2 regions of the Acetobacterium sp. MES1 genome follow, and region 2 is predicted to be linked to the other one. Evidence: riboswitches for the same ligand, from Rfam matches in the RefSeq annotation. Region 2 holds a riboswitch; the other holds the start of a gene.

Region 1 (16,801 bases), on a different contig from region 2:
TGGCGATGGGATTTCCGGATAGGGTTCCCGCCTGATAAACACCGCCTAAGGGGGCTACGGTAGCCATAATATCCCGACGTCCACCGTAGGCACCAACCGGCATGCCACCACCAATGATCTTACCGAGCGTGGTCATATCCGGTTTAATATCCAGGACTTCCTGGGCACCACCGTAAGCCAGACGGAATCCGGTAATGACTTCATCAAAAATCAATACTGTTCCTTCGGCTTCGGTAATGACCCGCAGCTCTTTCATAAAACCCAGATCGGGTGGAACAACGCCCATGTTACCGGCCACTGGTTCGACGATGATGGCGGCAATTTCGCCGGGGTTTTCGGCAAAGAGGGCTTTGACGCTGGCAATGTCGTTATAGGTTGCTACTAAGGTATCTTTAGCTGTGCCCGGGGTCACCCCGGAGCTGGTCGGAACGCCAAAGGTCAAGGTGCCGGACCCGGATTTTACCAGCAGGCCATCGGCATGGCCATGGTAGCAGCCTTCAAATTTGATGATCTTATCCCGGCCGGTATAGCCTCTGGCGACCCGTAGGGCACTCATCGTCGCTTCGGTGCCGGAACTAACCATCCGCACCATTTCCATGGTGGGATAGGCCTCAGTGATCAGTTTGGCAACCTCAACCTCAATGGCGGTTGGAGCTCCAAAGCTGGTGCCTTTTTGCAGCATTTCCTGAATCCCGTCAAAATAAACGGGTGAGACATGACCTAATATCAGTGGCCCCCAGGAACAGATATAGTCGGTATACTCGTTGCCATCAACATCATAAATTTTGGCACCCTTGCCATGGTCAATAAAAACCGGTGGCATCTCCACTGATTTAAAGGCCCGTACTGGACTGTTGACACCGCCAGGGATGTATTTTTCGGCTTCGATAAATAATTGTTCTGATTTTTCTCGATTCATAATCTCTCCAATAATAATTATTTCACTATCGTGTAAAACTCAGGTGTTCGCTCCCAACCGTACCGACCAATGACCAAGGGGTCACAACATGATGTAACAATTGTCGGTACTGCGTTTGTCTTAAACAATAGATTCATGACTTATAAATGATTTGCTGTTATTGATAATCCTTCAGCATCGCCTGCAGTTCTTTGGCAAAATAGGTGATGATGATGTCGGCGCCAGCCCGTTTGATGCTGATCAGGCTTTCAAAAATCGCCCGGCGATCCATCAGATTGGCATCGACAGCATTTTTGATCATGGCATATTCGCCGCTGACCTGATAGGCGGCCATCGGTAAATAAGAAAGTTCCTTGCCCTGAGCGATGATATCAAGATACGGCATGGCAGGTTTAACCATCACAATGTCAGCTCCTTCATCGATATCCAGAACCATTTCTTTTAAGGCTTCCCGGGAATTGGCCGGATCCATCTGATAGCTGCGGCGGTCGCCAAAGGCTGGGGCCGAGTTGGCGGCATCCCGGAAGGGGCCATAAAAACTGGAAGCAAACTTGGCCGAATAAGCCATGATCGGAATCGATTCATAACCGGCTCGGTCAAGGGTTTCTCGCATATGATCGATGCGGCCGTCCATCATGTCCGAAGGGGCGACCATATCAGCTCCGGCTTCGGCATGGCTGAGCGCCGTTTTGCTTAAGGTTTCCAGGGTCTGAGCCCGGCGGATCTCACCGTTTTCTTCAAAGAAACAACAATGGCCGTCGCTCTTGTACTCACACAAACAGACATCGGTGATCACATACATTTCCGGATCAACCTTTTTAATCACCCGAATGGCTTCCTGAACCAGACCATCGGCTACAAAGGCAGGGGTAGCTTCACCGTCTTTTTCGTCAGGGACTCCAAACAAAATGACATAACGAATGCCCAGTTCTTTTAACGCCAGGGTTTCCGCCCCGAGCATATCCAAAGACAGGTGGTACTGGTCTTTCATCGAGCCGATTTCTTTGCGCACTCCCTGTCCATCGACTATAAACAGCGGATAAACCACATCATTCATGGACAGCTGGGTTTCCCGGATTAAATTCCGAACCGCCGTATTTTTTCGTAATCGTGTTGGCAACATATTGCTGACCTCCTAATTTACTTCTAGTTATTTGCATGCACCGTACCGACCAATTGTTAATCTGTTGTTCGCCGCGGAATCGGACAGGCTCTGCCATGTCCGCTCCGATGCGTACAACATGATGTAACCAATTGTCGGTACTACTTCAGCTCTTTTACTCAAGTTTTATTTCTGTGAATCCTTCAAAATCGCATCCAGCATGCCCTGAATGGTATAGGTTTCGGCTTCGATATCGACAGTGATACCCAGCTCAACACATTTCTTTGAGGTCTGGGGCCCAATCGATACGCATTTTGCGGTGTTAATGGCATCAATATGGGCGGCGCCGATTTTTTCGACAAAAAACTCGACGGTGGTGGAACTGGTAAAGGTAATATAATCAATTTCTTTGTTATTTAACATTGCCAGCGGATCAACAGTGGCATGATCTTCGCGGATGGTTTCGTAGCTTTGAACCTCGTCGACTGGACAGATTTTTGACAATTCTTCGACCACATAGATCCGGGCATTTTTAGATCGGGGAATCAGCACCCGGCTGTCTTTAGTGAGCAGCGGCACCAGACCGCTGACCAGTTCTTCGCCGACATATTTATCCGGCACAAAATCGGCTTGCAGGCCCCGGGCTAAGAGGGCATTTTTGGTACCTTCGCCAATGGCGGTAATATGCAGGTTGCCAAAGGCTCGGGCATCTTTGCCACAGCGGGCCAACGAATCAAAGAAGACTTCCACGCCATTGATGCTGGTAAAAATAATATGGCTGTAGTCCTTAAGGCACTTCACCTTTTCGTCACAGGCGGCTTCGTTAATGGGGACAATTTTGATGGTTGGGAATTCAATGGCATTGCCACCCAACTCCGTGATCTTTTCAACCATTTGAGAACTCTGTTCCCGGGACCGGGTGACGATAATGTTTTTGCCAAACAATGGTTTTTCATCAAAGAAGCGCAGTTTTTGCCTTTTATTCACGACTTCGCCGACCACAATCAGGCTCGGCGCCGTGATTTTTGCTTCCGCGGCAATATCATAGATGGTGGTCAGGTTTCCGGTGACCACCCGCTGATAGGGGGTGGAGGCCCGATGCACCACAGCCACCGGCATTTCCGGATTCATGCCGTTTTTAACCAGTTCGTCACAGATCTTTTCCAGATTTTTAACGCCCATTAAAAAGACGATCGTGCCTTTGAGTTTGCCCAGCACCGGCCAGTCCAGATCTGATGAACCGTCGTAGGCGTTCGATTTTAAATGCCCGGTGATGACATGAAACGATGATACACAGTCCCGGTGGGTAATCGGAATCCCGGCATAGGCCAGTCCGCCGATAACCGAGGTAATCCCGGGGATCACTTCAAAGGGTACCCCAGCGTCATAGAGGTCTTCCCCTTCTTCGCCACCCCGGCCAAAGACATAGGGGTCGCCGCCTTTTAAGCGCAGGACCAATTTACCTTCCTGGCCTTTTTGGACTAACAGGGCATTGATATCTTCCTGACGCATGGCATGATTGCCAGCCCGTTTGCCAACATAAATTATTTCGGCATCGGTGCGGGCGTCATTTAGAAAGCTTTCATTAACCAGAGCATCATAAACCACCACATCAGCTTTAGTTAGAATATCCTTGGCTTTAACGGTCAGTAGGCCGGGATCGCCGCAACCGCCTCCGGCCAGATAGACCTTTCCCGGTTTTTCATGCACTGCCTGATAACATGCTTTAGCTAATTGTTTTCCCAAATTTTCTGCCTCCTCAGGTGCACCTTTTATGGATCGGGTCACCACCCGACTCCCATCTTCCAGACCATACAATCCGTATACTGTAATTTCCGCTGCTTCTATTTCGCAAAATGCGCCCACCGGAATATGACAACTCCCGTTTAAGGCATTTAAAAAACTTCGTTCCGCTTCCATCTGAATGATGGTGTTTTGATCGCTGATGGCAGCCATCAGTTCGTTAACCATCTGATTGCCTTCCCGAACTTCCACCGCCAGGATGCCCTGGGCCGGTGCCGGGATAAAGCTATTCTCCGGTAAGGTCACGGTCTGGTAGGCTGAGTCTTCCAAGCGGCCAATCCGTTTTAACCCGGCTGCCGCCAGAATGATGCCATCCAATTGCTGCTCCTGCATTTTGCGGATTCGGGTGTCGATGTTACCACGAATACCCACAATTTCCACATCCGGCCGCAGTTTCTGCAGCTGAGCAATTCGCCGCTTGCTGCCGGTGGCCACCACAGCACCCTTGGGCAACTCATCCAGGGCAGTAATCCGATGGGGTGTCAACAGGACATCCCGGGGATCCTCCCGAACCGGTGGCACCGTTAAGACCAGGCCTTCCGGCAGCTTTGACGGCATATCCTTCATACTGTGGATGGCCATATCGATCTCACCGGATAGTAGCGCATCTTCTAACTCCTTGGTAAACAAGCCCTTGTCGCCAATTTTATCAAGCGGTTTATCCTGAACCAGATCACCTTTAGTTTTAATAATCACCATTTCAAAGTTTACCTGCGGATGGGCTTTCGCCAGTACATCAATCAGCCACTGGCTTTGGGTGCGGGCCAGGGTACTGCCCCGTGTTCCAACTTTTATATTCATTTATCCTATCTCCAATTGTCAGTTATTTTCCTAGTTTTGACCTGAGTTCCGCATTGGAACATCGGGACAAGGCTTTTAGTTCTGCGGCTTTTTCGTTCGGCGACCCATCGCCAGCTAAAACTGCCTGGCGCAGCAATCGCAATAAGGCGGTTTTTTCGGTGTAGCTGTCATCATAGTGCTCGGCCAACTCAGCAACAATCTGCTTCGTTAAGAAGGGACTTGCCCCTTCGGTACAGACCGACAGGGTTAAGTCCCCCCGGCGAATGACGCTGGGAAAAATGAAATCCGAATCATCGGGATCGTCGACCCGGTTACACCAGATTTTTTGGGCTTGACAGTCCTTTTTGATCTGCCCATTCAAGGCACGATTATCGGTTGCCGCCACCGCCAGATCAATGTCAGCCAACTGATCTTTGTGATAGCTGGCATAAATCAGGGTCAGCTGATTGTTCTCTGTTTTAATAATCCCCTCAGAAAAATCCGGACTCACAGCGATCACCTGCATGCCGTTTTCCAATAAGATGACAATCCGTCTGGCGGCCACCTTCCCGCCGCCGACCACCAGGGCCTTTTTATTTTTTAAATTAAATAACAGCGGTGTCATCATTTTGTTGATCTGCCAATGTTTTTTTGTCCTGAATACCCGGGAACAGGTAGGTCACGGTTTTTTCAATGCCAATAATTTCCTCTTCGCATTCCAGCGACTTCAGCTGTTTAATCGGCGGCATCACCATTTCCCTAAATTTAGAGCGGATTACCTTGGCCAGATAGACTTCTTCTTTTTCGGTCAGGTTTAATTTTCCGCAAAGGTTCTCAATCGTTTCCTCGGCCAGTTGCCGGGAGGTTTCGTTTAAATCCCGGACCATGTTGTCGACCTTGGCGTGCGTCACCCAGGACAACAGTCCATCGATTTCATCCTGAATTTCGGCTGCTATTTTTTCGGCGACTTTGACCCGATAGGCCATCTTTTCATCCATGATGTTTTTAAAATCATCAATGGTCAGCAGCGTAACCATCGGCAAATTGCCAACGGCTTCTTCGACATCCCGGGGCAGCGCCAGATCGATCACTGTCAGCGGTTTATGGAGCGGCTTCATTTCATCGGCCTTTAAAACAACATGGGGTGATGCGGTGGCGGTAATAATCACATCCATTTCAGGAATAATCGCATAGCGGTTTTCATAGTGGATCGTTTGGACGTTTTCATGAATCGCTTCGCACTGATCCATATTATGAAAGGTCCGGTTGGTCATGTAGGGATTCTGAAAGCCCTCGGCCTTCATATAGCGCAGTGCCAGCACGCCCATTTTTCCCGAACCGATGATCAGTATTTTTTTATCGCCATAATCATTAGGATACTCCCGCTTGATATGCTTCACTGCGGTTGAACTTAAAGATAAGGGGGTTTCGGAAATTTTATAATCGGTTTTTACTTTTTTAGTAAAAGTGATCGCTTCGCGAAACATTTTTGTCAGGTATTTGCCACAGCCTTTAATTGCCTGAGATTTTTCCAGCGCATCCTTGACCTGGCCAAGGATCTGGTCCTCACCCAGAATCATCGAGTCGAGACCGGTGACCACCTCATAGAGATGAACCATCGCTTCCCGCTCTTTTTTGACAAACAGATAGGGCGCCAGTTCTGCTGATTTTTCGCTGAGATAAAAATCGGTTAAGATCTTTCCAGCTGCTTCAGGGTGGCGGGTTGACACATAGATCTCGCTGCGGTTGCAGGTCGACAGAATGATCACCTCGGCGATATCCGGCTCACCTAAAAGGGTCCGGATCGCTTCATTCAGGGTGCGATGGAGAAAAGCCCCTTTCTCCCGAATTTCTAAAGGTGTATCCTTATGATTAATGCCCGCTACTACCAGTTTCATCCGTTTGAACCTCCTTTTTCTGATTCCTGATCGCTTCTTCCAGAGCGGCAATACTGCGAAACCCTTTAATCCCCAGACACTGTTCCAGGCGAGTCATCGTCGCCTGTTCCAGACTGGCCGTTTCCAGGGCTTCGGTGTTTTTAAAAACGTCGGTGGTTTCACCTTCGACCAGTACCCCGCCATGATGGAGCACATAAGTATAATCACAAAATTCATAAATAAAATCCATATCATGGCTGGATAAAATAATCTTGATGCCTTTGGCCAAAGCGCCTTCAATAATCGCTTTAACCCCGGCCTTGCTTTTGGGATCCAGCCCCAGGGTCGGTTCATCCATCAGGATGATCTCCGGCTCGACGGCTAACACCCCGGCCATGGCCACCCGTTTCTTTTGTCCATAACTCAGATAGTGAACCGGTCGGTCAGCCAACTGCGTGATACCAGTCGCTTCCATGGCCGCCTGCACCCGCTGATCGATTTGCTCCGCTGCCATGCCCATGTTTCGCAGGGCAAAGGCCACATCGTCATAAATGCCGGAATAAAAGACCTGCTTATCCGATTCCTGGATGACCAGCCCAATCGATTTGCGAAATTCATAAAGTTTTTTTTTCTGATAGGATAAAGGTTGATCCTTAAAAAAAACGGTTCCCCCGGTCGGCTTGAGTAGCCCAATCAAGGCCGACATCAGGGTCGATTTGCCGGCCCCGTTTTCGCCGATCAGGGCGATGCAATTGCCCCGGCTGCCGTCAATCGACACCCCCTTGAGAGCGATGGTGCCATCTGGATATTGATAGGTTAAATTTTCTGTTTTAATCATTTTTAAGACCTTTCCGATAGCTTACATGAAAGTCTCCCTGGTATTGCTTCAGCTCCAGGGTTTTTGTCATTTCCTCGTAGCTCTGGATGGCCATGAGAAATAAATTGCTTAACATCATTGCGATGGATTGGAGTGCAACTCTTACATTACGGTAGCCAAACCGCAGTTCCTGCGCAGTTGCCATCAGTTTTATTTTGTCCCAGTAATCAAAGATGAAGCGGTAGGTTAAAATAAATATTTCTAAAAACGTATTACTGATGTGAGCTTTTTTCATGACTCCGGCGATCTGCATTACCGGGGTGGTGTAAATTAAAAAAAGCATACAGGAAACACCAGCCATAGCTCGGCAAAAAACCAGACTGGCCAGCACCAGATTGGTGGTGGTGATGCCGATGGTGAACTGGGAAAAGTTAACGGCCCATAAATAATCGCCGCCACCTTTTGAGATCGTAAACAATAACGCCAGGGCTCCGGGAATAACAAAGAGCGAATCAAAAATCAAGGTATGTAGATAAATCCGTACCGGAATTTTTGCCCACAGCAGGGTACAACCCACCATAACACCAAAAACCCCTGCCATATACAGGGGTTGATTGATAAAAAAGACTGACAGGAGCATGACCAATGAAACCACTACTTTGACAGTAGGATTGGCATTACTGAGTTTATTGGTATGGGCAAAACGATCAATCATGTCCGTCTCCTTCTAAAGATGCTGTTAATATTTGGCTAAGCTGATTTATCAGCCTTTTCATTTTTTTTCGATTTTTTATAAAGATAGAAAAAGCAGATTCCCAGTCCGCCGACGCCTAGCAGCTGTTGGAAATGAAATAGGTTTTCTTCCAGATCGCCGGGATCAAACAAACTTTCAAACCAGGGCACATAATTTTCATCGATTGTGGTGATAGCTGTTCCGGCGGCATCATCGGCTCCCGAAAATTCAGCGTCCGGCAAAGCAATCTGAGGGATAACAATCAGGGCGCCAATCAGCAAAACCAGAATAACTTTAGTTATCAGTGAGAGTTTCATTGGAAATAATCCCCTTTTCTTTATATTGGTAAATAGCATTAACTACCAGGACGGTTAAAATACCTTCGATAATGGCCAGCGGTATCTGGGTAATCGCAAAGATACTTAAAAACTTAACCATTGAAGCGGCAATCCCGCCAACCGGATCCGGGAAAGCCAGGCCCAACTGGATGGAAGTGGTTACATAGGTTGCCAGATCGGCTAAACACGCCGCCAGAAAAACGGTTAAGGCCTTCGGCACGTTGAGTTTTGACAAACCTTTGTAAATCCCATAAGCCACAAAAGATCCCACAATTGCCATTGAAAAGGCATTGGCGCCCAGGGTTGTCAGTCCGCCATGAGCCAACAGCAGCGCCTGAAACAATAGCGCAATGGTACCAACCACTACAGTGGCAAAGGGACCCAGTACAATGGCACCCAAACCAATCCCGGTCATATGTGAAGAGCTGCCAGTTACCGAAGGAAGTTTAAACGCTGATAAAGCAAAGGTGAACGCCGTGGCAATGGCTAACAGCACTTTTTGTTCGGGTTTATCTTTAAATATTTTTCCCACCTGATATAATCCAAATGCGATAAACGGTAGGGAACATATCCACCAGAAGACTGCCCAGCCAATCGGCAGAAACCCTTCCATGATATGCATGGCGTTGACTGGCTGTGATGCCAGAACGACCATAAAAAACACAATACCGGCAACGGTCATGGTTCTTTTTGCTTTTTTCATCTTAACGATCAACCTCCATATTTTTATAACCTCTTGAAAAAACCTTTCCGAAAAAAAAACCTTTTACCCACATTACGATGGGAAAAAAGGTTTCATCATTATACGTATTCATCAATTCGATAACTAAACGCCAAAGAACCAACTTTTGTTAATGTTACTAACTTCCCTTTTCCCTGGAAGGACACTTTAGTACATCATTTTAGTAGGTTTCCTGACTTATAGCGTTTATTCCCCTTGCCTTCCCAGACAATACGTGCCCAGTGACATATTAAGGAGACATAACTAATTACAGTGACCGGATCGTTCTGGATTCTAACCAGATTCCCTCAATGAAATTTTCATCCTAAATGATTTTTTACATTTCTTATTTAATTGTGTTTATATTATAACATGGATATGACAAAAGTACAGGTTTTTTTAGATGCCTTAAGGCTAAAAAACGGCTTTCCTGAAATCACTGCAGATAATTTTTTAGTTAGCGTTCTATCACTCGCAATCAGATCCCAAAAATGATACAATAGAGCAGCATATTTGTAATTCTTTAATGGTAAAGAGGTGGTATGATGAACAACATTAAATTCAAGCGAACCATACCGGTTGTGTTCGATTTATTAAATGCCGAAGATGATCCTGCCCAAATATTATATTATCAAAATCTAATCACCTGTATGTGGGCGTCGCCCCTTTTATTTTTGGGCGCCCTGGCCAATATCATTGTTGTGTACTTTTTTTGGGACGGCAATTTATTTGAGGTACTGTTAAACAGCGGGATATTTTTATTGCTGGGGCTAAGCTTTGAATTCATTTCCCGAAAAGAATTGGCCATCAATTTATTTGATCATCTCGTTTCACTCACCCAATCCATCACTCTGGCTTTTATCGTCGTCCAATACTACCAGATTATCGGTCCGGCAGTATGGTCTGTTTCGTTTGTGATGATTATCCTTTCACTGATGCGATTAAAAATAACGATGCTTTATTACATTGCCATAACCACCTTTGTCTGCGGCTTGTATGTCACCTTTTTGTTGCCAGTTGACGGATTTCTTTTTAGCCCGGTTTATTTTTTAATTCAAAATCTGCTGTTCTGCTTTATTTTCTGCCTGGCTTCAGCAACTTTTTATCTGAATTTGAATCGCTATGATAAAGCCGTGGTTCGTCTGAATGCGGTTACTTCGCAAAAAGAAAAAATTGCCCGGCTCTACAAAAAACTAATCCTTACCAAAAAGACACTGACCGTTCAGAATCAGGAACTTCAGGCCTTCAATGAAGAAATAAGGAAGAACGAAGAACGGCTCCATTTTCTGGCGTATTACGATGGTCTGACCGAGCTCCCTAATCGCAAAATGATTCTGGAACGCTTGCATCTGCTCGTTAATCTTTCCGAAAATGAAAAGGCATCCTTTTTTATTGTCTTTATCGATCTGGATAATTTTAAAAAAATCAATGATACCATGGGCCATCTCTATGGTGACGACTATTTAAGGTATACTGCCAAGCGTTTGAAGGAGCTCGTTCATGAAGATGATTTACTTGGCCGATTGGGCGGCGATGAATTTGCCCTGATCATTCAGCGGAATATCAAAGAAGATGCTGCTTACAACTACGTGGAAAGCCTGCGCAATGAACTATGTGATAAAATCAAAACCAGCTGCTCAGAATTTAAAGTCAGTGCCAGCTTCGGTATCTCGGTCTTCCCGCAGGATGGCAAGGATCCCATTGAGCTGCTTAACAGTGCCGATACCTCAATGTACAAGGCCAAAGAGCTGGGCCGCAATAACATTCAATTTTTCAGACCGGACATGAAAGAAGAAATTCTTAATAAGATTCAAATGGAATCCCTGCTCTTGAAAGCCTATGAGAATAAGGAATTTTTCATTGAGTATCAGCCTCAGTTTAATGCCGAGGATCATCGCATCCGCGGCTTTGAAGCCCTGATCCGCTGGGACTCCCCCCACTATGGCCGGGTTGCTCCGATGAACTTTATCCCCCTGGCTGAAGAAATGGGGCTGATCATCGGCATCGGCCACTGGGTGCTTCTGACCGCCTGTCATAAATTCAAGGAACTGGATATGCGTTTTGATCAGAATCTCTGCGTCTCGGTGAATGTCTCGGCGGTGCAAATGCGGGACAAAAACTTTGTCGACACGGTTAAAAACGTTCTTTCCGAAACCAGCATGGATCCCAGGCAGTTGGAACTGGAAATTACCGAATCCCTCTTTATCGATAACATCGAAGAAACCATTGACATGCTCAATGAAATCAAAGCGTTAAATGTCCGAATTTCCCTGGATGATTTTGGCACCGGGTTTTCGTCCCTGAGCTATCTAAGGCGGCTGCCGATTGACACCTTAAAAATTGACAAATCCTTTATTGATGATCTCTCCGATCAGGATTCCTCAATCCGCATTGTCGGCGATATCATTTCACTTGGTCATAACCTGGATGCCCACATTGTTGCCGAAGGTATTGAAAACAGCACCCAACTGGACTATTTAAAAGCCAACAACTGCGATTGCATTCAGGGCTTTATGTTTGGCAAACCCATGAGCGTTAAAGACATGGAAGCACTACTTCAAAAAAATCCCCTGAAATAGGAAACGCACAAACTACCGTACCGACCAATTGTTAATCTGTTGTTCGCTGCGGGATCGGACAGGCTCTGCCATGTCCGCCCCGATGCGTAGGGTCTGACCCCTAGGTCACAACATGATGTAACAATTGTCGGTACTAGGTTATCTTTTTTGATAGTCAAAAATCCCCTGAAATCGGGGATTTTTTAGTTGCCGCAGTTGTTCTTAATGAATCATCTTATAGTATGATCTGGCGGTGAGCAGATAGACGCCGGTATAAACCAGGGCATAAACGACAACACCAGCCAGAGTGCATAAAAAGATCAGCGTTACGTTGGTCAGCCGGAAGGCAGCCAGCATTTTGGTGATCACCGGGAAGGCAAAAGCCACATGAACAATGGCACCGGCCAGGGGCAAAAAGAACACCATCAGAATCTGCTTACGGATGGTTTTTTTAACCTCGGTTTTATCCATTCCCACCTTCTCCATGATCTCAAACCGTTCACTGTCTTCATAGCCTTCGGAAATCTGTTTGAAATAAATAATCAACACCGTGGCCATCATAAAGAGTGATCCTAAAAATACCCCCAGAAACAAAAATCCACCAAAAAAGAAATACAATTCCGTCAATGCTTCATACAGGTTTTGGATGTTGATATCCGGATTGCTCTGGGTTATCGCTGTCCGCAAATTAGCCGAAAAGGTGTTGAGGGTGTCCTCGTCCCCATCGAGATTAAACATCAGGGCATGAAGAGTGGTCTGGGGATCATCGTCATTCTTCATGGTCTGATAAACAGCTTCCATGACGGCATCATCTTTGACAATCAGGTAGTAGGTTTGGCCCATATCCTGGGTCTTTTTAAAGTCCATTGGAATGGCTTCCAGCTGTTCAGTAATCAGATACTGCGCATCGCCAAAAACAATGGTCGCTTGGCCATAATTGTCACCCACCGAAAAGATCAGCATTTCATTTTCAGCCAGACTTTTATTGCCACCGGTTAAGCGGTTATAGTCGTCCAGGGGAATCAGGGTTATGTTCGAGATCCTTTCATAATACCTGGCATCGGTGCTTTCATCCTCAACCATATCCTTCAGAAAATGACTACCTTCCTGAAAAGCTCGAAAACGAGCCAGATCAAAAGAAATTTCATCGCTACTCCTTATCTTCAGTTTCTCTTTTTCCGATTCAACAGTCGCTTTGACCTCAGCGAAATCGGTGTTGTCTACTTCTCCGATAATACTGACATCCATGGGATAAAAATCCCGCCGCATCCCTTCCTGGCCGACATACAGCGATACCGTTGTCGACAGGGTAACTAACACCATGGTGCTTAGAATACAGATATTGGCCAGCCCGACAGCGTTTTGTTTCATCCGGTAAATCATCCCCGATACTGAAATAAAATTGCGGGACTGATAATAAAATTTTTTGTTCCTTTTCAGTTGTTTTAGCAGGGTAATGCTTCCAGAAATAAATAGGGCATAGGTTCCGATGATTACAAATACTACCGCTACAAAGAAAAGCATCAGTGCCTCAAGTGGCGTTTTAACTGACAGGGCAATTCCATAGCCCGCCCCCAGCGAAATCAGCCCGATCACGGTAACGATCCAGGAAGATTTTGGTTCTTTCTCCCCATGTTGTCCGCCTTTTAGGAGATCGATGGGGTTTGAGAGTTTTACTTGTAAAAAATTCGTCAGGAGCGTCAAGCCAAAGATCACCAGAAACACCCCGGTAGTGATTAACAGCCCCCAATAATCAATATGAAAACTTAAGGGGCTCTTGAAATGAACGATATTCAAAAGCAGTAAAAACAGCAGTTTGCCAATCAGTATGCCGCCGATCAGTCCCAGGCTCAGGCTGATCACCGTCACAAAGACGGTTTCATAAAATAACACCCGGGCGATATGCTTTTTTTCCAGGCCCAGGATGCTGTATAACCCGAGTTCTTTTTTGCGCCGCTTGATCAAAAAACTATTGGTGTAGAAAAGAAAGATCACCGCAAAAATACCGATTACGATGATGCCCAGAAAAAGTATGATTTTTAAATTCGTAGATCCGGGCATTTGATCGAGGCCCTTATTACTGTGGATCGAAACCATGGTGTAAAAAGCAATGATTGATCCGATACAGGTTAGAATATAAGGAATGTAGGTATTTCCATTCTTCTTGAGGTTAACCAGTGCCAGCCGGGGATAAAAGAATTTATTCACAATCCTCACCTCCCGACGCCAGCACCGACAACGTATAGGAGATTTTCTGATACATATCATCGTTGCTCATCGAACCCCGATAGATCTGATTGTAAATTTCGCCATCTTTAATAAACAAAACCCGGTTGGCATGACTGGCAGCTGCCACCGAATGAGTAACCATCAGAATCGTCTGACCCAGTTCATTGATGGCTGAAAAAATCTTTAGCAGATTCATTGCCGCCTTGGAATCCAGGGCTCCGGTCGGCTCATCGGCCAGTACCAGCTTGGGCTGGGTAATCAACGCTCGGGCCACAGCCGCCCGCTGTTTTTGTCCCCCGGAAACCTCATAGGGAAATTTCGGCAAAATTTCTTCGATGTTTAATCGTTTGGCCAAGGGACCCAGTCGGCTGTTCATTTCCTGATAATTTTTTTGAGCCAGCACCAGCGGCAAAAAGATATTATCCTGAATCGAAAAGGTATCGAGCAGGTTAAAGTCCTGAAAAACAAAGCCCAGATTGTCCCGCCGAAAGGCTGAGATCTCACTGTCCTTGATGGTAACAATGTTCTTTCCATCAAGAAATACTTCGCCACTGGTAGGCTTATCCAACGAGGCCAGAATGTTGAGCAGGGTCGTTTTTCCCGAACCGGATTCCCCCATAATAGCCACGTACTCGCCCTGGTCCACCGAGAAGCTGACGTTGGATAATGCCTGAACCTGATTTCCGCCAAAACGGGTGGTATAAATTTTCTTTAAATTCTTTACTTCAAGTAATCGCATATTTTTTCCCCTGATCTTAGATTTATTTTATCGATAACCAAAGTATAACGAAAAAGAAAAGCGCCAGCCATCGCTTTGGCTTACATTTCGGTTGTTAATCTTACACTTTTGTAAGATTGGCCTATAACGCTTCAAAGCCTCGGGTTGCCAGATCAATGCTGACCCGGGTACCCTGACCCACCTGGGAGGATACCGTGATCGAATGTGAGAGCTTATTTAACACCTGCTGACAAAGATAAAGACCAATCCCAGTGGATTTTTTATCCATTCTGCCATTGTAACCAGTAAAGCCCCGGTCAAAAATCCGGGCTATATCTTCGGCCCGGATGCCGACGCCGGTATCTTCGATGATCAGGGTTTTTTCTGCGCACTGATCCAGATAAATGGAAATCTTACCCTGATTAGTGTACTTCAGGGCATTGGAAATAATCTGTTCCAACACAAAAACCAGCCATTTTTCATCAGTCAGAACCCGGCAATCGAGTTCTGCCAACTCCAGCGATATTTTTTTATTGATAAAAATAATGCCATATTTTTTCACCGCCTGTCTAACCAGATCCCCCAGATCATACTCAACCAGTAGCAAGTCTGCGGACATGCTCTCCAGCCTTAAATACTGCAGCACCATCTCCACGTATTGTTCGATCTTAAAAAGCTCCTGCCGATATGCACTGATCCGTTCCCGTTCCCCCTCTTCGGTCTGCAGCAACAACCCCATGGCCGAGATCGGGGTTTTAATCTGGTGGGCCCATAAGGTGTAATAGTCAATCATATCGGTTTGACGGTTATCAAACTGAGAGATCAGTTCAGCCCGGCTCTTGGCCAGCACCCGGATCAAGGTTTGATAATTCTCTTCCAGTAAACCCCGGGGCTTTGGTAATTCCCCTAACCCGGCAGTGGCCCCGCTAATTGCTGCATTCAAACGCTGATGTTTTTGATAAAAGCGCCAAAAATCGATACTGGCAAAAACGACTGCCAGTGCCGTTACTAATTCGGCACTGTAAACAATCGGCTCCAGCGGCAGATAGTAGAGCGCATAGACCAGCGCATAGACCAGCATCATTAACACAAAGGCAGCAATTACCTTGATCCGGCTTTTCAGGTAGGCCTTAAAAACAAATGTCATGTTCATCTTAGTCTCCAATCAAATAGCCAATGCCCTTTTTGGTGGCAATAAAATCCGACAATCCGGCCTCATCCAGTTTTTTGCGGAGCCTGGCGATATTAACCGTTAGCGTATTGTCATCCACAAAGCAGTCACTGTCCCAGAGCCGTTTCATAATCACATCCCGGGAAACCACTTCGCCCTTGTTTTCCAGCAGAATCTGGAGGGTCTTAAACTCATTTTTGCTCAGCTCCACTTTTTGATCCGCATAATGAAGGCTGGCATCACCGAGATTCAAAATCGCACCTTTATGTTCCAGCAGGTTGACCTGACCCTGAAAGGAGTAGGTTCGCCGCAGTAGGGCCTGAATTTTTGCCATCACCACCGCCAAATCAAAGGGCTTGGAAATAAAGTCATCCCCGCCCATATTCATGGCCATAACGATATTCATATTGTCACTGGTGGAGGAAATAAAGATAATCGGCACCTTGGAAATTTTGCGGATCTCGCTGCACCAGTGGTAGCCGTTAAAAAATGGCAGCGAGATATCCAGAAGCACCAGCTGGGGATCGTAGGCCACAAAGTCATCCAAAATATAATGAAAATCGTCGATGGCCGCTGCTTCAAGTCCCCATTTTTCCAAATGATTTTTCAGTGCCCTGGCAATAATCTGATCATCTTCGATAATTAGTATTTTATACATAGAATCCATCCAATCATTTTTTATCCGGCAGACAAAATACTCATGAGCAAGGCGAAACAGGCATGATTCGTTGCCGGTTATTCACTATTATAAAGCAAATTAAGCAGATTTCAAAATCCAACTGATTAGATTGTTCATATTTTTTAAAACTCGTCAATAACAACTATATAAAAATCCGGTAAATGGGTATAGATTTAATAACGACACGGTTAATTATTTGGATGATCAATTCCCTGCCATTTTTTAACTTTTGTAGCGCAGAATTTTTACGTGTTTCGATTCCAACCCGGACAAGGAGGGGTAAAAATGACTGATCACGAACACTCACCTGACCGCAATGACGCCAAATCAGCTCATGACGAATTAAATTGGGCTGA
Region 2 (16,801 bases):
ATTCAAAAAACTCCCAGACTACACCCACTGTCATCGAAAAACAAAAGGCTACCAGGGCCACAAAAGCCGGTGATAGCGAAAAAGTTACTTTTTCGTTACGGTTAAGGATGTCAATCATTGAAAAACCGATGGCTGCACAAAGAAAGCCGTTGATTGTGTGAAGCATATCGTCCCAGCGATCAAAGATCAAATAATACTCATTGATTTCCCCAAGAATCTCGGCCCCAAAAATAAATAACAGTACAATAATCTCCAAGGTTCCGGGCAGCACAATATTGAGTCGCTTGTTGAGAAAGTTGGGAATCATAAAGAGAATCAGCGTCAGTACACAAAGAAAGACATTGTTATAATTGCGATTGAAAATCTCAGCGATTAAGACCATAACCACCAAAATCCGCAGCGAAATATAAACAAAAGCCTTGATTTTATTTTCTCTGGCTTCTTCCCAAAAATCCTGGAGATGCTCAAGTAACCACGTTATTTTATCAATTTTCGTTTTTGTCATCGCATTTTCTTCCAGTTTCATAATGATTGTATTATTATACCATCATTATCAGGCGGTTTACAATTATAATCACTTCACTTATAATGACTATATTCAGCAAATTAAACCAAGGAGTTTTCCGCCATGAAATTTTACCTTTGTATTGACGACACCGACAACCTCGATTCCATCGGTACCGGAACCATCGCCGAGCAGATTCAGGAAAAAATTATCCGCCAGGGCTATGGGCCCTGTTCCCTGGTGACCCGACACCAGCTTTATATACATGAGGATATACCCTACACCTCCCATAACAGCTCGATGTGTTTTTACGGCGAAGCCCCAGATGACGCTCTAGCCACCATCATCGATCTGGCTGCCAAACATCTCGATACCGTTGCTGCAGTGGGTTCCGACCCTGGTCTATGCGTGCTAGCTTATGACGACAGCTGTCATTATGACGAATTGATGGAGTTTGGTATCCAGGCCAAGCAGACAATTCTGACTAAAGATGACGCAATGGCCTGTGCCCGTAACCACCAGCTCCATCTGTCCGAACACGGCGGTACCGGCCAGGGTATTATCGGCGCCCTGGCCGGAGTTGGATTGCGATTATTCGGCTGTGACGGAGAAATCAAAGGAGCTCTCAAAAATGCCGTAATCAACCAAAGCTACACAGTTGCGGATCTCAAAAACCTCCCCGAAGTCGAACAGGTTCTCGATCTGACCAGTAAGGAACCACTGGCCGATACGACCCTAATCCGCCTGGGCAATCGCTCCAAAACAGTACTTTACCGCCACCATTATGTACTTTTTGTCCGTCAGGACAAAAATAATCAGTACGTTACAATACCCAAAGCCGAAATCCGCCAACTGGGAGAGCACTTCTATGTCTGATCAACATCAACTTCCGATGGAAGCCTGGAAACAGGCACAAACCTTGGCAATAAACTGCCCTGAATTTAAGCCCGATGTGGAAGAAGAATGGTTGGCCGAGGAAACCATTTCCTGTTATAATTGCCGCTATCGGCGCTTTGTCGGAGCGGGAATCCGTTGTATGAAATCTTTATTTTATTTTTAGGAGGAAAACATGAAACCAAAAAACTTTACAAAAACAGTCCTATCCTTATTGTTAATCGGCCTGTTGGCCTTTGGATGCTGCGGCAGCGTTATGGCAGCTGGCGGTAATGGCTCCGGTGGTGGCAGTGGCGATGGTTCCGGTGGTGGCAGCGGGTCTGCAAGTGAAACCACCACGGCACCAGGCAGCGGCGACGGCACTGGCGGTGGTAGTACCGAACCGCTGACTATCGTCACTGTCACCCCGGCTGACAAATCCACCGAAATTGCTATTGATACACCGATCAAACTGGAATTCAGTAAAAACGTCGCCTATGCCACCGTCCGGGATGCCAACCTCAAAGCTGTCAGCCTCTGGGCCGGAGATCAGCCGGTGGCAGCCGAAATCACCATGGCCGATGACCAATTGGAACCGGATCTTAGAAACTTCATCAACATCGTTCCCAGCAAACCGCTTAAAGAGGGCACCGTTTATACTATCAAGGTTGACACCACCCTAAGTTCCAAAAGCGGCGATGTTCTGACAGCTCCCATCACTTTAACCTTTACCACCGCCGGAACAAACGAAGCTGCCAACCAAGCTACTTCTGAAACAGCAAATAGCGGTTCCGGTCTAAATACCACCGGGATCATCATTGGTCTGATGGCGATTGCAATTGTCGTGGGAATCGTCATCGTCCGACGTAAAAAAGCCTAAATGTCACCGCAAAAAAAAACACTTGTCACCATCATCCTGATTCTCCTACCACTGTTCTTTTTCTTTGGCACCCTTTGCATCGGCCGTTACTATGTATCTTTAAACGATGTCCTGACAACCCTGTGGCAGGGGCTCACCGGCACCCGTCGTGGTGTCAGCGCTGAAACTGCTACGGTGATTCTACAGATTCGTTTTCCTCGGGCCTTTCAGGGTGCCATGGTGGGGGCGGCTCTGGGCGCCAGCGGGGCCGCCTTTCAGAGCCTCTTTCGCAATCCTCTGGTTTCCAGTGGTATTCTCGGGGTTTCGGCCGGGGCTGGCTTCGGAGCTGCTTTGGCGATTGTGCTGTTCAACTCGATTTTTTTAACACCCTTGTTTGCCTTCGGCTTTGGAATTCTGGCGGTAATTCTCAGCTACTTTGCCGGGAAAATCGACAACACTTCCACTACCATCACCCTAGTACTGGGTGGCACCATTATTCAATCGATTTTTTCGGCGCTGATCTCACTGCTCAAATACCTGGCCGATACCGCTACCCAACTGCCAGCGATCACCTTCTGGTTGATGGGCAGTCTGGCCTCCACTAAAACTGCCGATGTCTTCCTGGCCCTCTTCCCAATGGCTCTGGGGATGGCTGGCATGCTGATCTTACGCTACCGCCTCAATGTCCTGTCAATGGGTGATCGTGAAGCTCGTACCCTGGGGATCAATGTGCCAGCCAATAAAGCTGCTATTATCGCCTTTGCCACCCTGGCCACCGCCGGAGCCGTCTGCGTCAGCGGCATCGTCGGCTGGATCGGGCTAATTATTCCCCATATAGGTCGGATGCTGGTGGGCAATGACAACAAGTGGCTTGTACCGGCTAGCATGTCGCTGGGAGCCTGTTTTGTTATTTTCTGCGACACTCTCTGCCGCAGCTTAACCGGCGGCGAAATCCCGCTGGGAATTGTCACCGCTCTGATTGGCGGTCCCTTTTTTATTTATCTGCTAAAAAAAACCAAAGGAAGGAGCTGGTAAGAATCGTGTTGCGTTTAAACAACCTGAGTTTTGGCTACACCCCCAAACGGCTGATTTTTGAGAATATCAGCTTTGTGGTTCAGCCCGGAGAAGTCTTCTGTGTGATCGGCCCTAATGGCTGTGGCAAAACCACTCTGATTGACAGTATCCTAGGGATCAATCAGCCGCAACAAGGAACCATTGAAGTCGGTGGCACCCGTCTTACCCAGTTGAAACCTCGGGAATTTGCCCAGAATATTGCTTATGTCCCCCAGAGTCACACCAAAACCTTTCCTTATACAGTGCTGGACATTGTGGTAATGGGCCGCACCGCCGCCACCCGAGGCTTTGGTGCACCGGACAGTAACCAGCGGCAACGAGCTCGAGAAAGCCTTGACCAAGTGGGTCTCAAAGGTTTTGAGGAACGGCTTTACACCGAACTCAGCGGCGGCGAACTGCAACTGGTGCTGATTGCCCGGGCCCTGACCCAGGACGCCCGCATCATGGTGCTGGACGAACCCACTGCTCACCTCGATTTTCGTCATGAGCTGATGGTAATGGAAATCATTACCTGGCTGGTCAAGGAACGGGGTCTAACTATTATCATGGCTACCCACTTTCTCAACCAGGCCTTTTATCTGGAAAATGCATCGGTCCCCACCCGGGTGGCGTTGATGAACGAGGGTAGAATCGAAGCCATTGGCCCCCCATCGACTGTGATTACCAGCGATAATCTCAAAGACGTCTTTAAAATCATTGCCACCACTGGTACCACCGATGAGGCCGGAATTCATCGGAAATTTATTGTGCCACTAAAAAATATCCGCTGACTGACTTAACTGATTTATCTAGAAAGGATCATTCCATGCTCAAAAGAAATTACTTTCTGTTTGGCACCCTGCTACTCGTCGGATTACTGCTAAGCACCCTGACCGGCTGCCAGATCCAGAACCAAGCCACAACGGTACCAACCAAAACAATTGTCGATTGTCTAAATCGGGAAGTAGAAATTCCGGCAGATCCCCAGCGGGTTGCCTGTCTCTACGCCTCCACCGCTCACATCATGACGATGCTGGGCCAGGAAGCTAAGATCGTCGGCATTCCCAACGGCATCAAGCGGGATGTACTGATGTCCTATAAACGGCCGGATATTGGTTCGGTATCGGTTCCCTTTAACGACGGTGCCATTAATATTGAAGAACTCCTGGCCACCAACACCGACCTGGTACTGCTGCGCAAAAGCACCGCCGAAAATGCCGGGGAAATCGAAAAACTCGATAAGGCCGGAATTCCCTGGGTTGTCATTGACTATGCCAGCCTGGATGATCTCCAAAAGGCCATCGCCGTAACCGGCACCGTTTTTAATCAGGAACAGCGGGCCACCGATTACAATGCCGCCCTCCAGCAAACTCTGACGCTGATTTCCGAGCGGGTCAGCAGTCTGCCGGAATCTGCCCGCCCCCGGGTTTACCATGCTGTCAACGAGGCCGCCCGAACCGACCTGGCTGGCGATCTCTGTAGCCAGATCACTGATGCCGCCGGGATTATCAATGTTTCAACTCAGGGCGGTAGTCTGATCACTGATGCCGAAAAAACGATGACTACTCTGGAACAGATCTACAGTTGGGATCCCGATGCTATCATTGCCAATGACATCATTGCCAGCAACTATATGCTAAGCGATCCCAAATGGTCGGGCTTAAGAGCCGTGGCCGAGCAACGAGTCACCACCCTGCCGGTCGGTGTCACCCGCTGGGGCCACCCTGGTTCGATGGAACCCCATATGGCTGCGTTATTTATCGCTATGACCTTTTATCCGGAGCTGTTTGCCGATGTCGATCTGACCCAGACCGTCAAAGACCACTATCAGCAATGGTTTGAACTTACGCTGACTGATGCCGATGTGGCCACGATCTTATCCGGTGAAGGGATGCGACTGGCAAAATAGCTAAGTCATGCCAATATCAAAAAAGGAATCCCGGCTGCATCAAAGCAGCTGGGATTCCTTTTTTAGTTTCGGCAGGCAGCAACAAAAGCCTGCAGTATTCTCAACGTATTTTCATCATCCCGCCATAAAAACTCAGGGTGCCATTGTACTGCCAGACCGAAAGCGAGACCCTCGATTTCCACCGCTTCCACCAGGCCATCCCTGCTAAACGCCGCGGCGGTCAGTTGGGGTGCTAAGCGGGCAATCGCCTGATGATGCATACTATTGACCCGGATCATTTCCATTCCTATGATTTCATACAGCCGGGATTTTTTATTGACCATAACCTCATGAACTGGAAATTCATAATTGTTTTGTTGAAAATGCTGAATCGGCAATTCCCGGTTGACCTGCTTATTGATATCCTGGTAGAGTGTTCCTCCTAATGCAACGTTAAATAATTGAAGTCCCCGACAGACCCCGAAAACCGGCTTATCCCGATCCATCACTGCCCGTAACAGTCGTAATTCCAAATGATCACGGGGTGGATAGATTTCATTGCAGTATTTTAGCAAAACTTCGCCATAGTGCTGCGGATCCACATCCTGGCCTCCGCTGAAAACAAAGCCATCCAATCGCTCGGCAATCGCTTCAATGTCCTCGTCGTGATTCAAAACTGACAAAATCACCGGGATTCCACCGGCGGCAATTATCCCCTCGGGATATCCCGGGTACATCCAGATGCTCTTTTTATTGCTGTCATATAAGGGTAAAATCCCAATTAAAGGTTTTTTTTGTGCACACATTTTCGTTTCCTCGTTTCTTACGCCTGGTTAAAGCTAGGGTAAAATGAAAATTATAACCCGTACCGATAACCTCAACCATTGATATTATTTTAAACGAAAAGCATCATAATCACAAGGAAAGTTTGATTCTTAGACATAATTGTGACCAAAGTGTGATTGCTATTGTACCAAAAGTGTTATAAAATATACTTAACTTTGAAACAGGAGCGACGGCATGTCAAAAAAAAGATTCTTATTTATCATACTAATTTCCCTGATTGTTTTACTCTTTGCCGGTTGTGACAAAGATGACGGTACCACCGCCTATCTCACCTTGATGACGGTTCCCACATCAGCAACCATCCCCAATGGACTGCATCTTGACTCGATTTTAAGCATCACTAATCCCATCCCGGATGATCCCAATGGCGCTACGACCACTGTTCAGTTTGGTGTTTTTGGTTATACCAATACCGCCGGAGAACCGGTTTACTATGTTTACGGCAAAAAAGAATCTATCTCTGACGACCAGTCTCATTTGCTGGAGCAAGGTTTTTATCAAATGGATTATCGGGTCGACGAACAAAACGTTTATCTGGCCTTGAAAAACGGCAGTTCTCCCCTGACCAAGGTTGACAAGGGTAACGGAATTCCCACCGTTTACGATGGTGAACTCCCCTTTGGATTCTATACCCCAGTGGAAGACAAGGATGGGTTTTACACCTTTGTCGATGCCAACGGAGTAACCCAATACCGGGTATATGCCACCTTCCTGAACAAGAACGGAAATTTTTTCCCGGCCTCGGAAGAAGGCCAAATGATTGCTGGTGCCTTGCCCATTAACAAGTCAGTGGAAGAAACCTTGCAATCCCAGGGACAAAGTGCTGTTTCCAAAATGATTACGACTCCAATTACCTGTACCAACATACCAACCACATATGTTGTATGAGCAAACCCACAAAAACAGCCACTCAGCAGTTTTTGTGGGTTTTATTGAGCTTTAGTCATACACCGGATGATATTCTGGATTTTGGTGGGCTTTAAAAAATAGGGTCAACTGTGCTTCGGTGGTTCGCCCCAGTGACAACGGTGGCAGCTGATCCATGGCAAAGAAACCACTCTCGATGGTTTCAGCGTTACATTTAAAGTCCCCCTCCAGTAATTCACACAGCATCAGGATCTTATAAATAGTATACGGACAGGTATCCTGGACCCATTTACTGCGATCCAGCAGCCCCACCAGTCGGGTTGGCTTAACCAGCACTCCAGCTTCTTCAAAGGCTTCTTTAATGACATTTTCCTGGGGTGTCCGGTTGACATCAGCCCACCCCCCCGGCAGAGACCAACGGCCATCAATCTTTTCCCGCACCAGCAGGATCTTATTGTCGACAATCACACCACCCCGAACATCGACCTTGGGCGTTAAATAGCCTTCTTCCCTGATATAGTAATCTTTAATCACCTCATGGGAAATCTCTGTATGTTTTTCGATGATTTCTCGGGACAGCTTTTCAATTTCACGATAGCGGACCAAATCATAGTCATTTTTGCAGTAGGTTAACCCCGACTGTGAGATTGATTGTAATTCTCTTGCCCATAAAAGCCATTGTTTTTCCATCTTTCTTCTCGAAGCAACGCTTCGCTCCTTTCAAAATTAACAATTTGTGTCTTCACTTTCTTGAATCTTATGTTATAATATAGATAAGAATTAATCTAATCTGTTTATTTCTTTATTTTTGGGGAATATAACAAAAGAGATTAACATTGACTTAGGAGGTCTATTATGTGTAAAGAACCAAAATTTTTCGTCTGTAAACATTGTGGGAATTTCGTAGGAATGATTCACGAATCAGGTGCTCAAATGATCTGCTGTGGCGATCCCATGACAGAAGTTGTTCCCAATACGACTGATGCCGCTCAGGAAAAACACGTTCCTGTCATCACCGTAAATGGCAATACCGTCACCGTTGATATTGGTAGTGTTCCCCATCCAATGACGCCTGAACACCATATCGCCTGGGTCTATCTTGAAACCACCGAAGGTGGCCAACGAAAATGTCTGGCCGAAACCGGGGCACCGAAAGCCGAATTTGCTCTAACCCCTGGGGATAAAGTCATTGCAGCCTATGAATATTGTAACCTTCATGGTTTATGGAAAGCAAGTTTATAATTAAACACATGCTGTGAAAAATAATCCAGTAACTATAAAAGCTGCCGTCTTGGCAGCTTTTTCAGATTGTCAGAAGAATTCTTCAATAAATTCAGCGTAAGTGCCGTTGTAAAGGTTCATATCAATAAACGTTTCATCACCATCATAGCCGTCCATCATACCCCGGTGACTATATTGCCAGAAGGTAAAGGTTTCACCGTTTGGCAACGTTTCAGGCCAGGCATTATCCAGATCGACGATCCAGATTTGATAATCTTTATAGTCGGTTCCAATATACATTTTAAAAATGCGCTGGGTGGTATAAATTATTGGTTTTACCCCATAATGATTTTCCAGTTCCTTTAGAAATTCATCAAGGATAACCTTAACCTGTTCCTTCGGTAAGGCATTGTCTTCATAAATTCCATACAATTCCAGATCGACGACCGGTGGGAGGTTCTGATCTGAAACCGGTACATTGGCAATAAAGTTCTGCGCTTGCGCTTTACCCGTCGTGTCATAATTTAAAAAGTGATATGCACCGACCTTAAGGGCTGTTTTCTGACTCGCTTCCCAGTTCGTTTTAAATTTCGTGTCCACATAATCATCACCCTCTGTAGCTTTGATGAAGGCGAAATCAATATTCTGATCAGCCAATAGTTCCCAATCAATATCGCCCTGGTAAGCAGACAGATCCACCCCTTTGACCAGATGATCCTCCCTTTTGGTCTGATTAAATGTATGGGTTACCCCATATATAATCAGCACAATGATAAACAAAACTCCAATTCCCACCCCCAGTGAGATAGCTTTTTTTACGGACATTCCATATTCCCCCTACTTTTTAATGTAAACCTGGTAATAGCAATTTGCTTCGCTGGCGGTTTGCGAAAGCCGACATCAAAGTAAATCTTTTTCAATGTTTATAAATTACGCAATTACTTATTTAATGTAAACATTATAACAAAATATTTACTGGCGGGGAACCCTCTTAAGGAGTTATAATATAGCCACCATCCCAATCAAAGAATTCAAATTGATACATACAAGGAGATGCCATGGAAATAAATACCATCCTAACCCCGGTTCTTGCCGAAAAACTGGTTGTTTTGAAAGATAATATCAAACGTTTCCCCAAAGTCAGTATTGCCTTTTCCGGCGGTGTCGACAGTACCCTGTTGCTGCAGGTAGCAGTTTCTGTGCTAGGAGATGCTGTATTGCCCATTACCGTTAACGGTGCGATGCTGCCCAAATCGGAATTTGCCGAAGCCCAAGCGCTGGCCAAAGCCATCGGAGCAATCCCCTTAGTGCTTGAAGCCGATGTCTTTGCATTGGAAAATTTTGTAAAAAACCCAACTGATCGCTGTTATCATTGCAAAAAATTTATTTTTACCCAGATCAAAGATGCTGCTCTGGCCAATGGCTACGAGGTAATTCTGGACGGCTCCAATCTTGATGATATGAAGGACTACCGACCCGGGATTAAAGCTCTCGGTGAGTTGGGGGTTTTTAGCCCATTAAAAGAGTCTGGACTAACCAAGCAGGATATTCGGGATCTCTCGGCCTATTACGGCTTACCAACAGCCACCAAACCGGCGATGGCCTGCCTGGCCACCCGGATTCCTACCAACACGCCGATTACTCCGGCCGCTCTGGCGGCTATAGAAGCCGGGGAGGATTTTCTCAAATCCCTGGGCTTAAGCCAATACCGGCTGCGACTGCTGGGCGATACCGCTAAAATCGAATGCGACCCTGACGATTTTACCACTATCATCGACAACCGCCTGGCCCTGATCGACACCCTGAAAAACCTCGGCATCAAATCCATCACCCTGGACCTGGCTGGCTACAACTGCGGCAATATGAACGGCTAAAACTCTTCGTTTAATTCATCCAGCTCCCGGTACATCTGGTAGAGATCGTAGTAGACCCCTTCTTCCCGGAGCAGTTCCTCATGAGAGCCTTTTTCGACAATCCCGTCTTCGGTAAGAACCAAGATCGAGTCGGCATTTTTGATGGTGGTCAGCCGATGAGCAATGGTAAAGGTGGTTCGACCCCGAGTCAGCTCTTTTAGGGATTCCTGAACAATCCGTTCGCTTTCATTATCCAGGGCCGAGGTCGCCTCATCAAGAATCAGAATCGGTGGATTTTTTAAAAATACCCGGGCAATACTGATTCGCTGCTTCTGACCGCCTGAAAGTTTGATCCCCCGTTCGCCGATATGGGTATCATAACCCTGAGGCAGCTTTTCAATAAATTCATGGGCCCCGGCGTGTTTGGCCGCCTGAATGACGCTGTCCCGGCCAGCATCATTCCGACCATAGCTGATGTTCTCATAGACCGTCCCCGAAAAAAGATAAACGTCCTGCTGAACAACCCCCACCTGGGTTCGCAGCGAATGGAGGGTCAAACCCTGAATATCCTGACCATCAATCAGAATCCGGCCGGAGCTCACATTGTAGAAGCGCGGAATCAGATGACACATGGTCGTTTTTCCGCTGCCGGACGGTCCGACTATGGCAATATTTTGCCCTGCCTTCACCTCAACATCGATATGAGACAGCACCGCATCACCACCATCGTTGTACTGAAAGCTGACATCTTCAAAACGGATATCACCAACCACATCGGTGAGTTCCACCTCATTCGCCTGATTTTCATATTCGGTCGGTTCATCAAGAATTTCGATAAAGCGCTCAAATCCGGTCATCCCCCGTTGAAACTGCTCGGCAAACTCGACAATCCGGCGGATCGAGGTAAGCAACGTCGTGACATACATCAGGTAGGCCACATAATCCCCGGGATTAATGGCGCCGTAAATCATAAAAATCCCTCCACAAACCATCACCAGCAGATACATCAGGCCGTCAAAGAGCCGGGTCGTAGTCTGAAATCCCGCAAAATAGCGATAAGTTTTCTTCTTTATTTCCAAAAACTGACTGTTTCCCGCTTCAAACTTCAGCTCTTCAATCGTTTCATTGGCAAAGGACTTAACCACCCGAATCCCCAGCAGATTGTCTTCCACTTGGGCATTGATCTCCCCGGTCTGCACCCGGGAGCGCTTCATCTCCCGGCGCATCCGCTTGCGGAAAAAAGTAGTGGTTAAAAACATCACCGGTAGGGCCATAAAAATAATTACTGTCAGCCAGAGATTGACGGAACTCAGAATCGCAAATGAAATCCCAATTTTTAGCGCGGCAATAAAAAACTCCTCCGGACAATGATGGGCAAATTCGGTGACGTCAAAAAGATCCGAGGTCATTCGGGACATCAGCTGGCCGATTTTCGTATCACTGTAAAACGAAAAAGATAACTTCTGCAGATGGGAAAAAAGATCCCGACGCATATCAGTTTCGATCCTTGCCCCCATCACATGACCGATATCGGCCATAAAATAATTGGCTACCGCATCGATGAGCCGCAACGCCAGATATAATAGTCCCAGTTTCAAGATAATCTCCACGGTCAGACTGGCCAGATCATTGATGGCGGTGTTGGTAATGAACCGAACAATTAACGGCAATACCAGATCGCAAACGGTCGTTAGGGTCGCGCAAAATAAATCCAACAACAGAATCCACTTGTATTTTTGATAATAGGGTATAAAACGTTTGATGAGTTGCGTATTTGTGATTTCCAAAAATATTCCTTCTTTCTTAATTGATGTATTTAAAAACTTAGGGCAATTGAGAAACGACTAGCCATTTCCCAATTGCCCATTCATGGTTGTTTATAAATTACTCTATTGACTGACTTTAGCCTGATCCTTCATAATTTCACTGAGGGATGTGGCCAGACCGGCCAAGCTCTGAATTTCAGATGGTATAATGATCTTGGTGGCTTTGCCATCAGCTACCTTTTCAAAGGTTGATAAGCTCTTCAGCGCAATCACCGACTGGATTGGATCAGCAGCGTTTAACATTTTAACCCCATTGGCAACAGCTTCCTGAACCGTGATAATCGCTTCGGCTTCCCCTTCTGCCCGTCTGATCTGGGCTTCCCGGTCTGCTTCAGCGCTTAAAATAGCGGCCGCTTTCAAACCTTCTGCCTGCAAAATTGCCGCAGATTTTTCACCTTCTGCCACCAGAATGGCGCTGGCTTTTTCCCCTTCGGCCTGAAGAATTTTTTCACGTCGTTCCCGCTCGGCCTTCATCTGCCGTTCCATCGCATTTTGGATCGCTTCTGGTGGCATAATATTTTTAAGCTCCACCCGATTGATTTTAATCCCCCAGGGATCGGTGGCTTCATCGAGAATCACCCGCATCTTGGTATTAATGACATCTCGGGAGGTGAGCGTTGCATCAAGCTCCATATCCCCGATGATATTACGAAGGGTCGTAGCCGTTAAGTTTTCAATCGCCTTCATGGGATTATCCACCCCATACATATAAAATTTGGGATCGGTTACCTGCAAATATATAACCGTGTCAATTTGCATTGTGACGTTATCTTTGGTGATAACCGGTTGTGGTGGAAAATCGGCTACCCGCTCTTTTAAACTGATTCGTTTGGAGATCCGGTCAATAATTGGTATCGCAATATGAAAACCGGTTTCCCAGGTAGAATGATAAGCTCCCAGCCGTTCGACTACATAGGCATTGGCCTGAGGAACAATCTTGGCATTGACAATAATCACAACAATAAAAATGATAAAGATGACACCTAAAATAATGAGCCCATACATGTTTTTTCCTCCTTTTATTTTGAAATAGTTTCTTTCTCAGCCGCCCGAACCATGGCCTTAACGCCTTCGATTCCCACAACAGTCACTTCAGCACCAATCGGAATAACAGCCTCACCATCGACATTCCGGGCTGACCAGGACTTCCCGTCTATTTTGACCGCCCCCTGACCTTTGAGGTTATTGATTTCTTCTTCAACAATGCCCCGGTTTTTAAGGATCCGATCGGCATTGGTCGCCATTTTTTTGGGATCCAGATGTTTCTTTAAAAACGGCTTTGTACCCAATAATAAACCAATGGAAACGACAAAAAAAACGATCATCTGCACCCAGAAAGCCGCGCCAAAATAGGCAGCAACTAAAGCCACCAAAGAGCCCACACAAAACCAGATTGAAACCAACGCCCCAGCTGTAACCAGTTCAGCTACCAGAAAAACGATAAACAAAATCAACCAGATAAAAACAAGATTCATCCTCTCACCTCCCTCATTCATTTGATTTATTATAACATAGTTTGATTCTTTTTTTATCTCAACTGTCCAAATCATTTTTTTAATTTTTTTCTTGCACATTTATTTTTTAGGTTGTATAATCAAAAACAAGTAAATCGAAAAGCGAGCATATGGTGCCTTAGCAATAAGGAGAATAGGGAATCAGGTGAGAGTCCTGAACGAACCCATCACTGTAAGGGCGGAGCAAACCACAAAGACCACTGTTTTTTAATGGGAAGGTGTGGCGTAGCGCTAAAACCCCAAGTCAGGAGACCTGCCTATGATCGATCCTGAATGAACGAAGGTAAAGTTCATGGCGGTTATTTTTTTTATAAATGCTGTGGGCTTTTTTTTTTTCTAAAATACCAACAATCATTCAGGAGGAAACAATGACAATTCTGGAAAAAGCACGGGCGGGTGAAATCACCGCCGAAATGATTTATGTGGCCGAAAAAGAAGGACTCGATCCCGAGCTGATTCGCCAGGGAGTGGCCGCTGGCGAAATCGTTATTCTTAAAAGCGCCCGCCCCAATATCAACCCGGTGGCAGTCGGTAAAGGACTGTTTACCAAGGTCTCAGCCAGCGTCGGGATGTATGAAGTTGACGACACCATCGCCAGTGAAATGGCTAAAATTGACCAGGCCGTTAAGGCCAAGGCCGATACCCTGATGGACTTAAGTGTCCGGGGCCCAATCGATGCAATGCGTGAAAAAGTCTTAGCTACAGTGGATCGGCCAGTCGGTACCCTGCCCCTGTATCAAACCTTGGCCATGGCTCAGGAAAAATATGGTACCGCTTTAGATATGACCGCCGACGACATGTTTGCGATGATGGAAAAACAGGCTGCTGATGGTGTCAGCTTTTTAGCCCTGCACTGCGGCACCACCATGGACGTGATCAACCGCGCCAAAGAAGAAGGCCGGATTGATCCCCTGGTAAGTTATGGAGGCTCCCATCTGATCGGCTGGATGATTCACAACCACTGTGAAAATCCTTTCTTTACCCAATATGACCGGGTCCTGGAAATCTGTAAAAAATATGATGTCGTCCTGAGTTTTGCCGACGGCATGCGTCCCGGCTGTATCGCTGATTCACTGGATGGCGCTCAGGTTCATGAATTGGTGATCCTCGGCGGCCTGGTTAAAAAGGCCCGGGCGGCTGGCGTTCAGGTGATGGTTAAAGGTCCTGGCCACGTGCCGCTGGATCAGATTCAAACGACTGTCCAATTACAAAAACAATTATGCGGTGGTGCACCCTACTTTGTCTTTGGTTGTCTGCCCACTGATTCCGGGGCCGGGATGGATCATGTCACTGGTGCCATTGGCGGAGCGATTGCCGCCTATTATGGCGCGGACTTTCTCTGCTATGTGACCCCGGCCGAACACATCGGTATGCCCAGTGCCGAAGATGTCTATCTGGGCGTGATGGCCAGCCGCATTGCCGCCCATGCCGGTGATGTCGGCAAAGGTCATCCGGCGGCGATTGCCTGGGATCTGGAAATGTCCCACGCCCGGCGGGAACTCAACTGGGGCCGACAGATGGAACTGGCCATCGATACCGAAACTGCCACAAAAGTCTGGAAAGATCGCAGCACCAACTTCGCCTCCGAGTGCAGCATGTGCGGCGACTTCTGTGCCATGAAAATTATCGGCAAGTATTTACGAGACGAAAACCAGGAAGTGAGGAACGAACGATGACCCAAATGTTAAAAGCCCGGGCGGGTAAAATTACCGAAGAAATGGAAATGGTGGCGATTAGCGAAGGCTTCACCCCGGAATTTATCCGGGCGGGAGTAGCCGCTGGCCGGATTGTCATTCCTAAAAATAAATTGCGCAACCGTTCTAAAATCTGCGGCATCGGCGGCGGACTGGACGTCAAAGTTAACGGTCTGATGGGCACCTCCGGTGACCGCGATGACATGGAAATGGAAGTCAAAAAGCTAAAAATCATTGAAGCCGCCGGTGCCCATGGCTTTATGGATTTAAGTATGGGTGCCGATATCGATACGATGCGGACCTTGAGTTTAAGTAATTCCAATATCGCCGCTGGCTGTGTGCCGGTGTATCAGGCGGCCAAAGAAGCGGCTGATAAACGGGGCTTGATGGTCAATATGACGGCCGATGATCTTTTTTCCGTGGTCGAAAAGCAGTGTCAAGCCGGTATGGATTTTATGGCTGTCCACTCGGCTCTAAATATGGATCTTCTCAAAATATTAAAGAAAACTGGCCGGGTGGCCGATATCTGCAGTCGGGGCGGCTCGCTGCTGACCGGCTGGATGTTCCATAATGATAAAGAAAACCCCCTCTATGAACAGTTTGACCGGTTGCTGGAAATTCTTAAAGCCACCGATACAGTTTTAAGCATCGGCGATGCCATCCGACCCGGCGCCAACGCCGACTCCCTCGATCAAGCCCACCTACGTGGCTTGATGGTTGCTGGCGAACTAACCAAACGGGCCCTGGCAGCTGGCGTTCAGGTGATGGTGGAAGGCCCCGGCCATGTGCCCCTAAACCATATACCCTCAGCCATGTTGCTGCAAAAACGACTTTGCTTTGAGGTGCCCTATTATATTTTGGGCTTCCTGGCCACCGATGTTGCTCCCGGTTATGATAATATATCCGGTGCCATCGGTGGGGCCTTTGCTGGTATGCATGGGGCCGACTTCCTTTGTTATCTGACTCCAGCCGAACATCTGGGTCTGCCCAATGAAGACGATGTCCGTATCGGTGTCGAAACCACCCGGATCGCTGCTAATGCCGCTAATGTCTTAAAGCGTGGCGGCGCGGCCTGGAACCGCGATCTGGCAATGTCCCGGTCCCGGGTTGCCCGCAATCAGGAAGAACAGGTCAAAAACGCCATTAACCAGGCCAATCTGATTGCTGCCCTGGCGGCCCAGACGCCCTCCCATGGCTGTGCCGTCTGCGGAGACAGTAAATGTCCGGCCGATGTGGCCGCGGAGTTTTTCGGACTGGCTTAAATTATTGATTAAATGATGCGGGCGAACACGGTTCGCCCCTACGAACTGCCAAATCACTACGTTTCTAAAATAGATGTTTCATTATTTTTTATCGGACTAAAAACAGCACCCGATCTAAATCATCAGACCGTAGGGGAGGTCCGTGACCTCCCGAAACGCTGTGCATTATAATTAATACCATAGAGAAGGGATAAGTACCATGATCGAAACCAAATATACCTTAAAACACGTCATCGATAACACCGAACCAGCCGATCCCAAGTGGCGGCAGGCGGCCCGGGATCATATTGAACAATTGGCCATTCCACCCTGGAGTCTCGGTCAGCTGCTGGTCGTCGCTGAACAACTGGCTGGCATCCAACGCACCATCCGCCCCAACGTCGATAAAAAAATGGTCATCACCATGGCCGGGGACCACGGCGTCGTGGCTGAAGGCGTTTCCGCCTTTCCCCAGGAAGTCACCCCTCAGATGGTAGAAAACTTTGTCAAAGGCGGCGCTGGCATTAATGTTCTGGCCAAAGCCGCCGGGGCTGAAGTGAT

The links. Region 2 has a riboswitch for cobalamin ahead of thiC (phosphomethylpyrimidine synthase ThiC). Riboswitches for the same ligand answer to the same signal wherever they lie in the genome.
Positions count from the first base shown of each region.
Region 1: it holds a riboswitch for cobalamin, as region 2 does, so the genes downstream of both, BI182_RS03500 (energy-coupling factor ABC transporter permease) here and thiC (phosphomethylpyrimidine synthase ThiC) in region 2, are expected to answer to the same signal.

Region 1 is NZ_MJUY01000011.1:37,645-54,445, reverse strand. It holds gene hemL (glutamate-1-semialdehyde 2,1-aminomutase) at 1-919, opposite strand, end outside; gene hemB (porphobilinogen synthase) at 1,077-2,042, opposite strand; gene hemC (hydroxymethylbilane synthase) at 2,208-4,625, opposite strand; gene BI182_RS03525 (precorrin-2 dehydrogenase/sirohydrochlorin ferrochelatase family protein) at 4,648-5,232, opposite strand; gene hemA (glutamyl-tRNA reductase) at 5,210-6,502, opposite strand; gene BI182_RS03515 (energy-coupling factor ABC transporter ATP-binding protein) at 6,477-7,319, opposite strand; gene cbiQ (cobalt ECF transporter T component CbiQ) at 7,312-8,013, opposite strand; gene BI182_RS03505 (energy-coupling factor ABC transporter substrate-binding protein) at 8,049-8,348, opposite strand; gene BI182_RS03500 (energy-coupling factor ABC transporter permease) at 8,326-9,072, opposite strand; cobalamin riboswitch at 9,257-9,434, opposite strand; gene BI182_RS03495 (putative bifunctional diguanylate cyclase/phosphodiesterase) at 9,633-11,669, shown strand; gene BI182_RS03490 (FtsX-like permease family protein) at 11,871-13,856, opposite strand; gene BI182_RS03485 (ABC transporter ATP-binding protein) at 13,849-14,616, opposite strand; gene BI182_RS03480 (sensor histidine kinase) at 14,738-15,748, opposite strand; gene BI182_RS03475 (response regulator transcription factor) at 15,750-16,424, opposite strand; gene BI182_RS03470 (chitobiase/beta-hexosaminidase C-terminal domain-containing protein) at 16,731-16,801, shown strand, end outside.
Region 2 is NZ_MJUY01000025.1:2,051-18,851, forward strand. It holds gene BI182_RS08435 (DUF2238 domain-containing protein) at 1-505, opposite strand, end outside; gene BI182_RS08440 (hypothetical protein) at 629-1,381, shown strand; gene BI182_RS08445 (hypothetical protein) at 1,374-1,565, shown strand; gene BI182_RS08450 (Ig-like domain-containing domain) at 1,575-2,258, shown strand; gene BI182_RS08455 (FecCD family ABC transporter permease) at 2,259-3,272, shown strand; gene BI182_RS08460 (ABC transporter ATP-binding protein) at 3,278-4,081, shown strand; gene BI182_RS08465 (ABC transporter substrate-binding protein) at 4,117-5,199, shown strand; gene BI182_RS08470 (gamma-glutamyl-gamma-aminobutyrate hydrolase family protein) at 5,262-5,984, opposite strand; gene BI182_RS08475 (hypothetical protein) at 6,199-6,912, shown strand; gene BI182_RS08480 (NUDIX hydrolase) at 6,964-7,581, opposite strand; gene BI182_RS08485 (desulfoferrodoxin family protein) at 7,747-8,133, shown strand; gene BI182_RS08490 (glycoside hydrolase family 25 protein) at 8,203-8,937, opposite strand; gene larE (ATP-dependent sacrificial sulfur transferase LarE) at 9,171-9,986, shown strand; gene BI182_RS08500 (ABC transporter ATP-binding protein) at 9,983-11,746, opposite strand; gene BI182_RS08505 (SPFH domain-containing protein) at 11,855-12,796, opposite strand; gene BI182_RS08510 (NfeD family protein) at 12,811-13,266, opposite strand; cobalamin riboswitch at 13,400-13,579, shown strand; gene thiC (phosphomethylpyrimidine synthase ThiC) at 13,674-14,981, shown strand; gene bzaB (B12 lower ligand biosynthesis ThiC-like protein BzaB) at 14,978-16,261, shown strand; gene cobT (nicotinate-nucleotide--dimethylbenzimidazole phosphoribosyltransferase) at 16,461-16,801, shown strand, end outside.